Regions from separate parts of the Natronincola ferrireducens genome, predicted to be linked through region 3. Evidence: riboswitches for the same ligand, from Rfam matches in the RefSeq annotation. Region 3 holds a riboswitch; each other region holds the start of a gene.
What was found. A riboswitch is a leader RNA that binds a small molecule or an ion and turns the genes downstream of it on or off. The one in region 3 is predicted to bind cyclic di-GMP.
Positions count from the first base shown of each region.

Region 1: another riboswitch for cyclic di-GMP. It lies ahead of BLS22_RS03955 (hypothetical protein); the one in region 3 lies ahead of BLS22_RS07270 (hypothetical protein).
Region 2: another riboswitch for cyclic di-GMP. It lies ahead of BLS22_RS01660 (sensor histidine kinase); the one in region 3 lies ahead of BLS22_RS07270 (hypothetical protein).

Region 1 is NZ_FNFP01000001.1:868,409-873,906, forward strand. It holds gene BLS22_RS03940 (Na+/H+ antiporter NhaC family protein) at 265-1,632, shown strand; gene BLS22_RS03945 (amidohydrolase) at 1,685-3,304, shown strand; gene BLS22_RS03950 (hypothetical protein) at 3,341-3,547, opposite strand; cyclic di-GMP riboswitch class I at 3,809-3,897, shown strand; gene BLS22_RS03955 (hypothetical protein) at 4,062-5,498, shown strand, end outside.
Region 2 is NZ_FNFP01000001.1:365,563-371,060, reverse strand. It holds gene BLS22_RS01675 (response regulator) at 1-193, opposite strand, end outside; gene BLS22_RS01670 (sensor histidine kinase) at 190-1,896, opposite strand; gene BLS22_RS01665 (response regulator) at 2,187-2,804, opposite strand; gene BLS22_RS01660 (sensor histidine kinase) at 2,801-4,558, opposite strand; cyclic di-GMP riboswitch class II at 4,744-4,827, opposite strand; gene BLS22_RS15470 (pseudouridine-5'-phosphate glycosidase) at 5,006-5,131, opposite strand; gene BLS22_RS01655 (Glu/Leu/Phe/Val family dehydrogenase) at 5,302-5,498, opposite strand, start outside.
Region 3 is NZ_FNFP01000002.1:356,700-362,197, forward strand. It holds gene BLS22_RS07255 (prepilin peptidase) at 1-618, opposite strand, end outside; gene BLS22_RS07260 (sigma factor-like helix-turn-helix DNA-binding protein) at 1,085-1,549, shown strand; gene BLS22_RS07265 (DUF5658 family protein) at 1,560-1,868, opposite strand; gene BLS22_RS07270 (hypothetical protein) at 2,022-2,957, opposite strand; cyclic di-GMP riboswitch class I at 3,069-3,176, opposite strand; cyclic di-GMP riboswitch class II at 3,310-3,393, opposite strand; gene BLS22_RS15080 (hypothetical protein) at 4,176-4,349, opposite strand; gene BLS22_RS07275 (DUF169 domain-containing protein) at 4,592-5,368, shown strand.

The DNA.
Region 1 (5,498 bases), on a different contig from region 3:
GTAAGTGCAAAGAAACAGTGTAATTAGAAAATTACACTGTTTTGTGTTTGTTATAATGTACAAGAAGCTTAGTAAGCTAATAGGGATAAGTGTAAGTATATAAGTACATTTTAATCAAATTAAGAATATAGAATCTATAAATTTCAGAATATTCAAAATGGCATAAAAATTGCTAGTATATAATAATAATCTATGTTGTTAGAAGGGAGGATGAAAAATAGAAATATCTACAACTAGATATTAAATTTAAAAGGAGGGAGTAACGTGGATTCTTATGGAATAATTAGTTTGGTTCCAGTTGTTGTTGTTATAGTAACAGCAATAATTAGCAAGAGGGCACTGGAGTCATTGCTGTTGGGAACTTTCGTAGCAACAATCATTATAGCCCAAGGGGACTGGTTTAATTTGTGGATGGATGTAACCTTTACTGAATTTGGAGACTCAGCCTATTACATCTTAATGTTTGGATTGTTCGGAGCTTTAATTAAAATTTTGGAGTTCTCAGGTGCAGCAATGGGCTTCTCCGATATAGGAGCAAAGATAGCAAATACTCGGAAAAAAACCCTTATCTTAACTTGGATTTTAGGTTTAATTATTTTTGTAGAAGATTATCTTAATGCATTGGGTGTTGGTATAGCAATGCAGAAGCTTACAGATAGATTTAAGGTTTCAAGACAGTATCTGGCCTTTATAGTTAATTCAACAGGCGCGGCCGTCTGTATATTGGTACCATTTTCATCGTGGGGTGTTTTATATGCTGCACAGATTGAATCAGTAGGAGTTATAACGGATATGTCAGGCTTTGCTGCCTATGCCAGGGCTATACCATATATGCTTTATGCATGGGCTGCTGTAGTGGTGGTACCCCTATTCTGCTTAGGAATTATACCACTATTTGGTCCTATGAAAAAAGCAGAAGAGAGAGCCCTATTATATGGCGAAGTTTTCCCTGAAGATTATTATAAAGAGGGAGAAGAGTCTGAGGAATTAATAGCATCAACCAAAGAAATAAAAACTTCAAGTGCTTTGAATTTCATAATACCTATGCTTATTTTAATTGGAGTTACAATATATACAGAGGATATACTACTTGGAGTGATATTTGCATTGATAACATGTTTTGTGTTACTTTTCCCTCAGAAACTAATTACCTTAGGAAAATTTTGTGATTATACTGTAGAGGGTTTTAAGGATATGTTGTATGTAACAGGTCTTGTTTTAGTTGCATTTGTATTACAAAATTTCAACGATATGTTAGGACTTACACCCTATGTTATTGAAAGTGTAACTCCGATTTTAAGTCCTGCCCTTTTTCCTGCGGTTGTATTCCTAGTTGTAGGTGCAATTGCCTTCTCCACAGGGAGCTTTTGGGGTGTTGCAGCTATTTCATTCCCTATAATTCTTCCTCTGGCAGTAGCTTTAGAAGTAAACATATTCATGGCCATCGGCGTGGTGGCAGCGGCAACAGCATTTGGGAGTCATACTTGCTTTTATAGTGATGCTGTCACAGTCACATGTGCATCCACAGGCATAAAAAATATGGACTATTCTAAAACAGCTTTACCTTTAATCAGCATTCCTTTTGTAATCGGCATGATTGGCTATCTGATCATGGGGTTTATCATGGCTTAGGATGAAAAGAATATAGAATTTAACAATCAATCCAGAAGGGGAGAAGATAATAGTGAAAGCAAATTTAATTCTAAAAGGAAATGCTATATTTGATAGTATCACGCCAAATCCTTTTAAGGGTTTTGTAGCAGTTAAAAACAATAAAATTATAGGAATAGGTAGTCCTCAAGATATGGAAAATTTTGTGGATGCCGATACTAAAATAATTAATGCAGGAGATAAGCTAATAATGTCCTCTTTTTATGATAGTCATACCCATCTAATTTTAGCAGGTATGTATAAGACCTATGTAAATCTAGGTAAGGCTACTTCTGAAGAAGAGGCGGCAAAGATGCTGAAAGACTTTGTTGATGTCAACCCTAATCTTATGACAGAATGGATACTTGGATTTAATTGGTATCATGTCTTTTGGAATAACAAACAACTACCTACAAAGTACACATTAGACAAATATTTTCCAGATAAGCCGGTATTTTTATTAAATGCAGAGGCACATGGGGCATGGGTAAACAGTAAAGCGTTAGAGGTTGCAGGTATAAATGCAAATACTCCTGATCCATTGTATGGAGAAATAGGTAGGTTAGAAAACGGAGAACCATCAGGATTTCTATATGAAACAGCTTTGGGTTTGGTGGGTGTTCTTGCTCTTGCTTCCTCAATGGAGAAGGACAAACGTTATGTAAAGGCCTATACTAAAAATGCTATAGAATTTGGCATAACATCAGTAAATGATATGCAGCCATATTTTGGATTAAATATGGGAGATTATGAAGCATATAGGGAATTAGAGGATAATGGAGAATTACATGTAAGGATACATTCAGCTGCCGATCTATTGGGGGATTTACAGAAAACAGCTGAGCTGAGGAGAAAACATAATACCGACAAGCGAAAAATTACTTTGTTAAAACAATTTATGGATGGTGTTCCTACAACCCATACTGCTTTGATGCTTAATGATTATGCTGACAGTCCTGGCAATAAGGGACTTCCTCTATCGGATCTTGATGCTATTGCCAAGGCTGTAGAGGAAGCCCATAAGCTAGAGTTTTCTATTAGACTACATTGTTGTGGAGATGGAGCTGCTAGAATGGCATTGGATTTTTATGAAAGTGCTATAAAGAAGTTTGGACAAAATAAAGCCAGACATGGTATAGAGCATTTTGAACTGGTACATCCTGATGATATACAAAGAGTCAGAGGCTTAGGTATAATCCCGTCAGTTCAACCAGAGCATCTTGCGATTACCCAGACTTTTGATGCTAATCCATATAGAATGACGTTGGGAGAAGCTAGGGCAGAGAAAACTTGGCCTCTTAAGAATCTTTATGATGCCGCTGGCGTTTTGGCCCTTGGCAGTGATTGTCCAGTTGTAGATAATGATCCATTTATAGAAATTTACAGAGCTGTCACAAGGCTCCATAATGATGGAGAACCTAAAGGTGGTTGGAATCCAAAGGAAAAGCTCACGATGTATGAAGTGTTGAGATCCTATACCTATGGTTCCGCCTACGGAACATCCAGGGAAAATGAACTTGGAACGTTGGAGATAGGCAAATTTGCAGATATTATGGTTCTTGATAAAAATCTATTCAATATAGAGGTATCAGAGATTAGAGATACCAAGGTTGATATGACAATTATGGACGGCCAAATTGTTTTTGAAAGATAAGTGGGTTTTATCTGTTTTTAAATGATACATATATACTTAAAATATCATCAATATATTAAAGAATGTAGCTGGAAGTTTTAATTTATCACTAAATACAGTCATGGAACCATCTAGAGGATTTGCAGTGGTGGCAGAGGAAATACAAGCAAGTATACTAAGTTTAAATGTTAAGAAACAATGGGTAATGTCTGACCTCTTGAAGATTTTATGCTTCAAGAGGTTTTTAAAATTTATGTTTCTCATATTTTTTCATCCTATATTATTAGCCTTTAGTGTATTGCTAAAGCTTTCATTTCTCCAAGTAGAGATTAAGTTCTAAATCCTGGAAGTAAGTGTAGTGGAATATTATTTAAAGAACATACAATCACAATATATTATTATTAATCCCTCCTTAAAATTTATTATATACAACAGAAAAGAAGGAATTTTAAAAAAAATGTAGAAAAATATGTCTTATGGTGTAGTATGTTAGATTCACATAATAACCATTATAAAATTTAATAATATTGATAATAGCAAACTTATTGAAAAATGAGGACGCAAAGCTATGGATCTAAGGGAAGTACTATTCCTATGATTGCCAGGTTGCCAAATATATAGTAGTAATAGGATATTAAACTATAGGGCGCCTTAAGTAAAGGGTGCTCTTATTTTTTATTAAATAGAAGTCAAAATAAATATCTTTAAATAAATATCTTAAGGGTTCCTATAAATATAAATATAAAAGTAAAATTTACAAGTAAGGTAGGTTTTTAAAATGGCCAGCAAGTATATTTATCAATTTAATATTCATGATATATTCAAAACCACTGATGAACAAAAGATTTTTATCGGTTCCTTTAAGGAAGATAACAGTAAATTTGTTATAATCAATATTTTAAATGTCCAAAGATTTCTACAGCAGGAAGTAAAGGAACAATTACAATTATTAAACAACTTAGTCTATTTTGAGGAGCTTAATGAAGGAATTGTTCTTGTCACTAGCTTCAAAAAATCCCAATATTTAGCAGAATATGTGAAGAATAATACCCTCACTATAGAAGAAGGTTTGAATTTAGCTTATCAGTATTTAAAAGGAATAGTGAAATATGATGGTTTTTCCAATGATATTAAGCATATTCTAATCGATGAGTCTCAAATAACTATAAAAGAAGGAAATATACTATTTAATGAATTGTTATTCCTAGAGGATGGGATGGTAGATTATGACCATAGCTTCAAGAGAGTGGCCCAAAGCGTAGCAGCTGTATTAAAAACAATTGTTTGTTCAAATATTAGTATTACAAATGTACAATCTAATGTCTTAGATGGAATAGTAGAATTTATAAAGGATTTAGAACAGGGAGATCATGAATATACAAATTTTCATGAAATTCTAAGGGATTTTCAGTTTCTCTATAGGGGTGGTTCCTATAATAGCCATCATTTACAGGAAGTATCAAAACTTTTAGAAGAGGATAATTATAATTCTTATAAAAAAAGACAACCTAAGAAACAACAAAATCATACTTTTATTAAAGCAACTATAGCAACAGCAGTTGTTGGAGTAGCCATTGCTGTATTAGCCCTTGGAATAGGAGATAGGTCTAAAACAGGGGATAGTGAATCAAATATACCTATGGCTTATTTTGAAGAAAATCAAATAGATAACCATTGGGAGTTTATAAATAATAGTATTGTTTTTGGTGATGATAATAAACTTAAAGAATTTTTATGGGAAGTTAGAAAAGAAGATAATGTTTTAAATCAATATTCTTCAAAGGATTTAAGCTTGTCTTTACAAGATGAAGGAAGATATGAGATTGCTCTAAGGGTAAAAGACGCAAATAGCAATTGGAGTGAAGAATTTAGTAGAGTGATAAGAATAATAGAAGAGGATGGAGAGGGGGATGACGACTTAACAAAACCTATACAAAGCAGCCATGTCATAGAAAATTTTGAAAAATATGATGTTTTCTATCCTGATTCGGATATTGTAACAACTGATGATACGATATTCCGAAGTGGAGAATATGCCCTAAAATTTTTAGGTACTTTCGATCATTTATCTAAGGATATCTTCTTAAATAATGTTAATATACAAAACAATGGGGTTCTTTCCCTCTGGATCATGACGGATGGCTTTGAAGACATTAAAATGGAGTTTCAAGGATATAATAGTGATGATGACTTAAAGTTTCAACATGCTATAGAT
Region 2 (5,498 bases), on a different contig from region 3:
CTAGTTCTAGGCCATCCTCCCTGCCAAGATTTAAATCAATCATAATAATCTCTAGATTATCTTTGGACATGATAGATAACGCCTCTGCTATACTACCTGCCTCTTTTACTTCTTCTATGCTTTCTTCAAAGGAGAGGGCAGAGGCTATCCCCCTTCTAACCAATGGATGATCGTCAACAATTAGTACCCTCATACTACTTCCTCCTCGTATAGCTTTTGAATTGTATTAGGAATTTCGATGGTTATCTTTGTCCCCGTTCCTACCTGACTATCTAGCTTTAGGTTCCCGTTCATGGCTTGACTTAGGATGCGAATATTTTTTAGACCCAATCCCATCCTTCCCTCCCTCTCTAAGGCTATAGGTTCAAAGCCGATACCATTATCTAGAATTTGTAAAAAGCTCATATTCATTCCTATCGAAAGATAAACATCTATAGTTGTTGCCCTTCCATGTCGGAGGGCATTGCCAATACCTTCACATATAATTCTATAGATAGCTTTTTTTTGTTCCATAGACAAGGCTTCATGATCACCTTCTAGGTGCAGGTTAATATTACTATTGTTTAATGATTTCATTTCTTCAATATAGTTTTTAATATTAACAATAAAATTATTAGTGCCTTCCTTGCTCCAGCTAAGGGAGTAAATCGTATTCCTTAAATCCTTCATTACCCCGTTGAGATAGCTCCTTGTTTTATTTAACTCAAGGGCTATATCCCTAATTTCTTTTTGTTCTAGGTGCTTAATGTTGGTATATATGCTACAGGATATGCTAAATATCCTTTGTAATATACCATCATGAATTTCATTAGCTATACGATTCTGTTCTTCATTGATTAATAGCCTTTCATTTATCTTTTCTAATTCAAACTTTTCAAAAGTTACTGCACTAAGACTAGCTAAAAATTTTAGCTGTTCTACAGTTTCCTTATAGCTATCCTCTGTGATTTGAGGAGTTATATCAACCCCTAATATTCCATAAACCCTATAACTGCATCCAATAGCAATTAAAAGATATGTTCTTCCTTTTAGTTGCACTTCTATTGGTCCATCATAGGAAATCATATCTTTCCATCCTTTATATATTTCTGAAATCACTTCTTCTCTAATAGAACCAGACCCTTCAATGATTGTTTGCTCGGCCTCCCTAAAGCATTCTACAAAAACCACCATATCGCTTCTTATCATCTTCCTGCTATAATCAATCATCAGCTCTATAAAATCCTTTTTGTTCTCCTGTTTTGTAAAAAGGTGGACTCCTTGATAAATTTCCATTATGTAATTCATAGCTTCTTTATTTTTTCTATTGGCTATCAACAACTGTCTATTGATTGCTGCCAGTCTATTGCTTTCCTTATGGATTCTCCTAGCATACTTTACTAGCATTTGAATAACTCCTGTGATCAGAACAAAGCTCAGGAGGAGATTGGATTCCTCTATCAATATCCTAGTAAAGCTTCTACTTTCTTCTACAATAAATTGAACTGCAATAGTAGAACTAAAAAAATAAATAAAGAGATTCAACCAACAATACTTAGCATTTAACTTAATGGAAGCCACTAGAATGGTATTTAGAGAATACCAAACATAGGGGCTACTTAGGCCTCCAGAAGGGATCAGTATAAAAGAGTTTCCTATGGTTTCTAACAATATTAACAAAGTGATTTTAAAGGTAGACTTTCCATTTTTTATGTAAAGATAATGAAGTAATAGGGAAGATATAGTCATACATACTACGACAAAACCTTTCCTTGGCATTGAGTGATTTAAATCTCCAGCAATATAAAGTGTAGATGTAATTAATAGAGAAATATACCTATAGTAAAATACTATTTTAAATATTTCTCTTTCTTTATATAAGCTTCTTATCCTGTGGTATATTCTTGGATAAATCAAGGGTTTTCCCCCTTTGTCTTAGTTTTTTCTATATAGATGCAAATTTTCAATTTATTTTTTAGAAATTCCCCAAAATACTACTTTCTTTTAGTATAGCCTTTTGAAAATCCTTTAACTTCCCTCCTGAGTTTACTTTATTATCCCTCCATCGCATAGAAAGTTCCTCCTAAATTTGTCTACCGATGATTTTCCTCTAAAGATTCCCCTTGTTTATACTAGAGTAGTAGTCAAAGGTATACTTTAGGAGCAGAAAAAAACCGCCTTTTGTAGACGGATAATTTTTTTGTATTTTATTGATACTTTACTAATCCCTTTGCATTGGCATACAATGCTGCCTGTGTTCTATCGGCAAGCTCCAGCTTAGCTAAAATCTGACTAACATGTTTTTTTACGGTATACTCTGTGATAAATAGTCTGTTGCCTATTTCCCGATTGCTCAAGCCCTTCCCTAAAGCCTTTAATACCTCCTGCTCCCGTTCTGTTAAAATTTCTTCGCTGTCATCCTCCTGCATTAACAGTTCCATTAATCCTGGATCATAGTACTTTCTTCCCCTGTTCACAAGATTGATGGCATATAAGAGTTCCTCAGGCAATGCTTCTTTCAGGACGTAACCATGGGCACCTAATATTTCTGCCCGTCTAAAATCCTCTTCATTTGCAGATGAGGTTAATAAAAGGAATTTACAGGTTATTTTCTCTTTAAAAATTTTTTCAATAATTTCTAGGCCATTTTCCCGACCAAGCTTTATATCAACTAAGGCTATATCAGGCTTTTCCTTTAATATAATCTCACAGGCCTCCGTGATGGTTCCAGCTTCTCCTTTTACTTCTATATTTTTTTCGTTTTCCAGTACAAGAGATAATCCCTTTCTTACAAGGGGATGGTCATCTACTATAACAATTTTCATATAGCTAAACCTCCTTCCTCTTCAATAGAACCCCTATTAGTTGGAATAGTAATGTGTATTTTTGTTCCGTTACCCAACTGGCTATATAATTGAAATTCTCCACCAAAAGCTTCTACAAGATTTTTCATATTTCCAATCCCTAGACCACTATGCTGAGTTTGCTGTAGTGCACTGAAGTTAAAGCCCTTGCCGTCATCACGTACCATCAGCACTATTTTTCCTTTCTCCACGTGAATTTCCACCTGTATCTCTTTACATCTTCCGTGCCGGACTGCATTCCCTGTGGCCTCACGGATAAGCCTAAAAAATGCTTTTTTTACTGGATTTGGAATCAGTTCCTCTTCTCCTTTTATTTCAAAATCTACGGTAATACCGTTAAGATTAGCTAAGCTATTAAGATAAGTGTTAATGGTTTTATGTAGGGACTTCTCCCCCCTCTTTCTTGAGCTTAGCCGATATATAGAAGCCCTTAGATCCTGCATAGCTTCGTTGGCAGATTGTCTAATATGCTCTAACTGTACTTTTAATCTATCATTTGAAATGCTTTGCCATTTTCCATTTAAAGCATGGATGGCATAAGTAATACTAAAAAGCCGTTGAGATACATTGTCATGTATTTCATTAGCAATTCGATTTTGCTCTTCTACTAGCATTAGTTGTTCTTCTATTTCTTCTAGCTCCAACCTTTCTAAAATGACAGTGCATAGGTTAGCAAGAAAGTATAACTGTCTTAACCTTAGCCCATTTAATTGGGTCTCATCCTCTAACTGAATTCCTATTAATCCATATCTATTGGTTGAGGATTTTACCTTTATCAGGCTGTATCTTTGGGCATTAATTATAAATTCCATGGGGTAAGCAGTATGTTTAAAGGAATCTCCATACTCTTGAATGGCCTTTTTAATCTGTAATTTCTCATTATTGATGCTTTTATCGTTACTGACTGTAATTATTTCCCTATATTTTGAATAGGGTAACCCACAAAAAAAAGCTAAATTTGTTTTTGTCAGTTTTTCTGTATAATCTGCAAAAACTTGAAATAGATTTTGACGATTGTTTTGGTTAGTGAATATCTCCACCGCCTGATAAAGATCCATAATGTGCTCCATGGATTCTTCAAGACTTCCATTCAGCTGTTGTAAAGCATCATTGGCTTTTAACAGCTCCCTTTTTTGTATCACTAAATGATGCGATTGCTCATGTAGCTTTTTGCATAGATTGGAAAGTAGTTGAACAGCTAATGTGATTAAAACAAATACTAAAACGAGGTGAGCATTTTCCTTTGTCATCTCTATAATTGATTGGTTGTAGTGATTAATAAAATTGATGCTTATAGCGGTTGCCGAAACAAGATAAAGGGTTAGGGTCAACCAGCAAAAGATGGTATTTAAATAATTAGCCGCCACTAAAACGGGATTCAATGCATACCAAATAAAAGGACTACTGATACCTCCTGATGGAAATAGTAATAGTATAATTCCTGAAGACTCTAATAAAACCAATACCTTCATGATAAATACGTTTTTGTGAAGCTTTATGTAGAAACCCATCATAATTTTTGCAGATAAATACAATAAAAAGATAACTCCTATCTTAAATATAATGGGTACAGAGGGTGTGCCAATTAGATAGAAGAGGGAAGTCAATAATAATGACATATATCGATAAATATAGATAACTTTTATCTCTCCAGGTTGATTTTCTAAGAAGTTGGTTTTCATAAACAAGGTAGTTACTTTCTGCCTATTGTCCACAGGCCACATCACTTCTTCCATGTTTTTATTCTATGATATTATTAGGTCTTTTACTGTCATTATTAATAAGCTTCTATATATTATTCTAAACCTCATTAGAATATTGCCATTTTAAAAAAATTATATGCAGTAGGTTTATTTATTGTAACAATTCCCCCTAATGGATTAGAACACAAAACCAGCTATTACTAGCTGGCAGGTTGCACTACTGACTCCTTGCATTCCAAGTGCCCAATTAAAGAATACAAATCATTGTCCCCATCTATATATTTTATTATATCTAGTTTGGGGGTTGTTTAAAATATAAACTCTTCGTTGTTATTCTTACAATATTAAGCTTTTAAATCATAGATTTGCTTTTTTACGTAAATTTCTACAGGAATATTAGTAAACTTTTGTAGTTTCTTTTCTTTTTTTGCATTTAAAATTCCTGTGTAATATCATCCTCTACAAATTCCCAGCAACTTTTCCAAAATCCAACGTAAACTGGGTTCCTACTCTATCATTACTATAAACTAGCGGTATATTCGCCTCTAGGCTTTTATCCTTTGGTATTTCCTTAATCGTTGCCAATCATGTTCTCTCTATACTGCTAATTTGTATAATAAGTAACTTGATTTGTTCTTAATCTATTAATAATTTGTTTGCTATTCTTTGTATTTAAATGATTAAATAGTAATAAAGGCAGATACTCCGAAGAATATCTGCCCCAACTATTACTATATAATTTTTATTTTAAAATCCTAGTACCAGCCTCTTAACTTCATAGCATCAGCAACACGCTTGATAGACATCATGTAAGCCGCTACCCTCATGTTTACCCCATGCTCTTCTTTTAATGCCCAAATTTCATTGAAGGCTTTTTCCATTAATTGAGATTGCTTTTCTTGAACTTCTTCAAAGGTCCAAGAATATCTCATTAGGTTTTGTACCCACTCAA
Region 3 (5,498 bases):
GCCTCCCCCTATGAGAAATGACAAAAGCATCATCAGTAGGGTGGTTTTCCATCCCAGCCAAAAACCCAGCACCCCCATCAACTTGATATCACCACCACCCATGCCACCATTAGAAATAATAGCAATCAGAAGAAAAAATCCTCCTCCCATTAAGAGTCCCCCTATGCTGTTAAGGAGGGGGAAGGAAGTATCATAAAGCAACATATGAACTGCTTTATAAACCAACCCTATAAGGAAGATCAAAATCACCATACCATCAGGAATAATCTGATGATAGTAATCTATCATGCTAATAGCAAGCAATATACTAGCCAGGGCTCCATAGGCCATAAATTGCAGGGATAGTCCAAATTGTATATATAATAAAACATAAAGGACACTATTAAACAACTCAATAAAGGGATAGCGGGGAGAAATTTCCTCTCGACAGTAACAACATTTCCCCCTGCAGACCATATAGCTTAATACCGGTATTAAATCCTTCGGCTTCAGAGAAGTGCTACAGCTGGGGCAATGGGATGAGGGATAGACGATGGACTCCTCCCTAGGAATACGGTAAATGCAGACATTGAGAAAAGAACCGATTAGGAGACCAACCATTATTATAATTATAATCACAATATCCTTTCCTTTCTTTAGTATTAATTGGTTTAATGTGATTTACAGACATTAATACAAAATAGTATACATAAATTTAAAAACAGTCCAACACAACAACCATAATCTTACATATATTACAATATTATACCATATTTTCACATATCGTATAATGTTGTAATAATATTTCGCTTGACAAATTAAGCCTTGTTTAGACATATACCCCCCAGTCTTAGTAAGGCTTAGTAAAAATTGTTTCTTGTTGAAATTCAACGTTTTTTAAATAGGCTATCTAGCATCACTGGTAAAAATAATCCCTATACATCCTCGGATTTCATAGAAAAACCACGATTTTTTTCCTCTATTTTTCACTAACTATGTACCAATATCCTTAAAACCCTTTCTTGTTGTACATAATTAGTGAAAAATATCCTTCATCCCCACCTATTGTTATGATATACTTGGAAATAAAAAGGGGGGTTATCCTGTGAAAAAAGAACTGCTTATTGATATTTTTAAATATCACTTTCTTGAAAAATTATCTTATCGTGAGATTGCAGCTAAGTTGAATATCGATAGAAGAACAGTAAGTAGGTATGTCCATATCATGGAAAAAAATATACAGTCCTTAAAGGATAACCCATCCCCTACAGGAAAGTCTGGTGATAAGACTACCCATGCCTATATTTTTCATGATTGGGAGGATTATATGGAAGACATCATTGCCTATAAAGCTACTAGAAAAAAGAAGGCATTAACTCCTACTACTAAAAAAGCCATTTATAGATTAACAGAAGTCCTTAATACCACTAGTCCTCAAAGAATTTATGATTTTATCTATGAAAATTATGAAGAGTTTCAAGGCACGATTGTGGATGGTCTTACCTATTCCTCTATTTGGCGAGCTTTGCAGGAGAAACAGAATGAAGATGAGTCAACCCCTAAGGATTGACCCTGAATTATTAAGAGATAAAATATAAAGCTACCCATCTAACATGCAGTACCATTATCCAAAGCTTTACAGCCGTTAATCCCATGAGGGCTTTAGATAACCACGGTATTTTAGACCTGACTTTGTATAAAAAAATCATCGCTATTCCTACATATAATACCACACCGATTATGGATAGGATCATGGATAAATGAATAAAGTAATCCATGATAGGGTTTGCCTCTTCTATAATCCCCAGTTGTAATCCTATCGACGTAAAAGCTATGTCAAAAACCGTTAGTAAAAATATACCATAGTAGATAAAACGATTTTTTTTCATAATCATACAACTCCTTATTATAAGTATATGCAACAAAAACTTGTGTGTTGTATGATAGTATTTGAAGTATTCTATTAATCCTCTCTGGTACTTAATGGCATTGTAGGGTCAGCTTCCCTATAGAAGGGTTTTTCTTGTTTTGATTACAGTCACCTAATCTACCGCGGGAATACCTACTACAGCATGGGCAGCAACATAGATATCGCCATTAAATTTATATTCTTCCCCTACCTTAAAGCCCAATTGACCAGGAGCATTGGTTAAGCGACCCCGACGGTCTGAAGGAAGCTCTTGGTTCCCAATCCATAGATGGGTTTCTTGAAGTGCATAACCACTAAATATATCATAATTTACAATCACTGTACCAGCTTTATAATCAACTATAACATTTCCAACATGAATTCCATTATCAAGATTATTTTGACCAGCACCAGCCCACAATTTCAATACATATTCACCTTCACTAATAGGTCCATTGGTCCATCCCCAGTTGTTTGCATTTAAGCCCTCAATAGATGTAAACTTTCTTGCAATATTCCCACCATAAGCCCAAGCTGTCTCTTCATAGAACATAGGCTTTTCACAATAGTAGAAAGTAATATGACTCCAGCCTGAGCCAGTATTGTTAGGATTATTAGCTGGTTGTTTTAACCCACAGTCATTGTAAACTCCCTGAGGATATTTAGGATAATAACTGTATAAGTTACCACCTTGATTTCCACCTTTTACATATACATGAAATACTGGCATAGTTGATGCCCAAGCAAATGTATCTCCATTATTTGTGATTGTTACTTGAAACTTTGAATTAAGATCTGTACTTGCAGTATCATCATCTCCGACTTTATATATGCCGTCTACTAATTCGTTTTCATCTAAATCTATTTTAAAAGCTTTTAATATACAGCCTTCTGGAGCCTCAAGGCTACTAGGAATTGGATTTGGTCCTAATATAGGGATGCTGTCATAGCTCCCCGTAGTAGGGTTGACTTTTGGACTAGTACAATCTTCAGTGCCTGCAAAAACAAATTGAACTAGTGAGAAAATAAGCATAACAGCTAGTAAAATGCTGAATAATCTCTTTTTCATAATATTCCCCTCTTTCATCTCATATAGATTCATTGTTTTATACCTTTATTAGCATATTAGCAAAACAGTTTAGATTTGATTTATCATCTGTATTAGAATAACGATTCTATAATCAGCAACCAGACTATCATAGTGGCAAAGGTATCGTTATCATACCATCTGCACCTTAGACTCTAGGCTTTGCGTCCTGTTCTTTTGAGCAGTTTGCCCTTCCTTAGGTCAGTATATCTATAAATGTATGAAAAACTAATTTAAAGCTATACCTATAGATTAACTTTACTTTTATGTCACGAGTTAGTTAATCCATACTTAATCATAAGCACTCCTCCCCTCCCCTCCCATTGATAATTTATTTACAAGAGGTCGGTTACACTACCAGCTCCATGTGACCTAAGTGTCCAAATAAAGGTCATACTTCATAGCTCCCTATTGCTTGGTAAGTAATAAATATCTTGTTATTCTATATCCTTAGGTATAAATGATACTAGCCAAAAGTAGTATAAATGTTATTCTAATGTAGTATATTCTTTGGACATTAATAATATTATAATTAGCCAAAAGTCCTATGCAAATAAATTTCGCTAGTCATTTCTGGGCAAATAATTGTTGTTATTTCAATATTTTAAAGCGTTTTTATTTATTGTTATGGTTTTATAAGAAACCCTGTTGTTCCTAGTTAAAGCTTGTAAATTATTAGCTTAAAGAAATAGTTTTTTTACTTCTTCTGCAGGGTCTATTTGTATCATTAATAGTGTCCTCCTTTATTAATAATGTTATCATTTATGATAACATTATATATGATAAATTTCATTTCCCACACTTTCAAATGATCACTTTCTTTCTAAGAAATGTTTTATCCTGAATCTTTTGGAACTTCTGACAATCTCTTTTAAGTTGAGTTCACCAAAAATTTTCTAGTGGGATTTACCTCTTTTTTCAACAAGATCGTCCCTTGTGTACATTCTTACCGAAAAATTTTGTCTGTCTTACCCCCCATTTTGGGGCATAAAAAATCCTAGGTATACTTTCCTGTCCCTAGGGGGACAAAGAGGTGTTCTTTTGGTAATCTCTAGGCTAAGTAATAGTTTTTCAGTTTTGAGTGATAGGTATTTTATTATGTTAACTGTTTTTTAAAAATTTATTTGCCATGTAATTGATGATTGCCTCCTTTAGTAATTTCTTAGGTGTAATGCCCTCAGGAATGATTAGGGAAACCGATTAGTCACTGTTTAGCAGAATTAGTGTGTTGGTGTAGTTTTCTCCACCATCCACATCCCCGTACTCTCCATACTCACTGTCTAAGATTTCTACCAGTTCTCTGACTACCTCTACTACCTTGTGTGGTAGTTCTGTTAGTCTTTTAGCTTCTTCTACATGGGCTATTTTTATCATTGATATTGTCCTCCTTTATTAATTTTATTATCATTTATCATAAGATTGGATATGATATATGTCTTTCTCCTTTGATTTTTTCCACACAAAAAGAGCCGACCTGTTAAGATTGACTTTTTTTGTTCAATAAGTTAGTAATTTAAGTGCCTGACACCCTTTTCTTCTATCTTTAATAGACTTTTTTTAGACGATAGAATGGTAAACTTATTAAATACAATTTAAAAAGATGGAGAGTGAGATAATTGAGTCATAAGGATATCATCAAACAATTAAACTATACACTGGGACTTTCTCGAAATATAGTAGGCATTAAATTTATTTTTACAAAAGAAGAATTTGATAGCTTAGATATAAAACAAGTAAACTATAAAATGTCTTATTGTAATACTGTAAAACTTGCTTCAAAAGGTAAGTCTTTCAAAGCAAATTCAGATAATTTTTTATGTAAAGCATCTTCCAGGGCCTTAGGGCTAATGGATGTAGATAATGAAGTAGTATCGGGGAGGCTTTATCATTCATTCAATATGTACAGAAGTGTTGGAATTGCAAAAAATGTGCAAAGAAATGTAACGTATGTTGATCATAAAATCTATGGTGTTGTAGTAGGACCTTTGAAAGAGATAGAAATAAAACCTGATGTGATTATCATGATTACCAATCCTTATCAAGCTATGAGGATAGTACAGGGATACTCATATGATTGTGGAATTCCTACAAATATTAAATTCACTGGTAATCAAGGGGTATGTTCAGAATGTACAGCCACGCCCTATGAAAATAATGATATAAATGTATCATTATTATGTGCAAATACGAGATTCGCAGCCAAATGGGATGATAATGAAATGGGAATAGGTATGCCCTATCACATATTTGAGACTATTGCTAATGGAATTATAAAAACATTAAATCCAAGTGAACCTAATATCAAAAAGAGAAAAATAATAGAACAAATTGGAATAGAAAACATAGCCATTCCAATAGAGCTTGGAACAAGCTATTATAAAAGTGGTAAATAATCAACTTTAAAGACCTATATAGGTCTTTTTTATTTAATAGGAAAGTCCTACTTTTCCTATTAAATAAAAAGAGCCAATCATTAAGATTGACTCAGTAGTTTTGTTTAGTAATTTCAGTTATTGAGTTGCT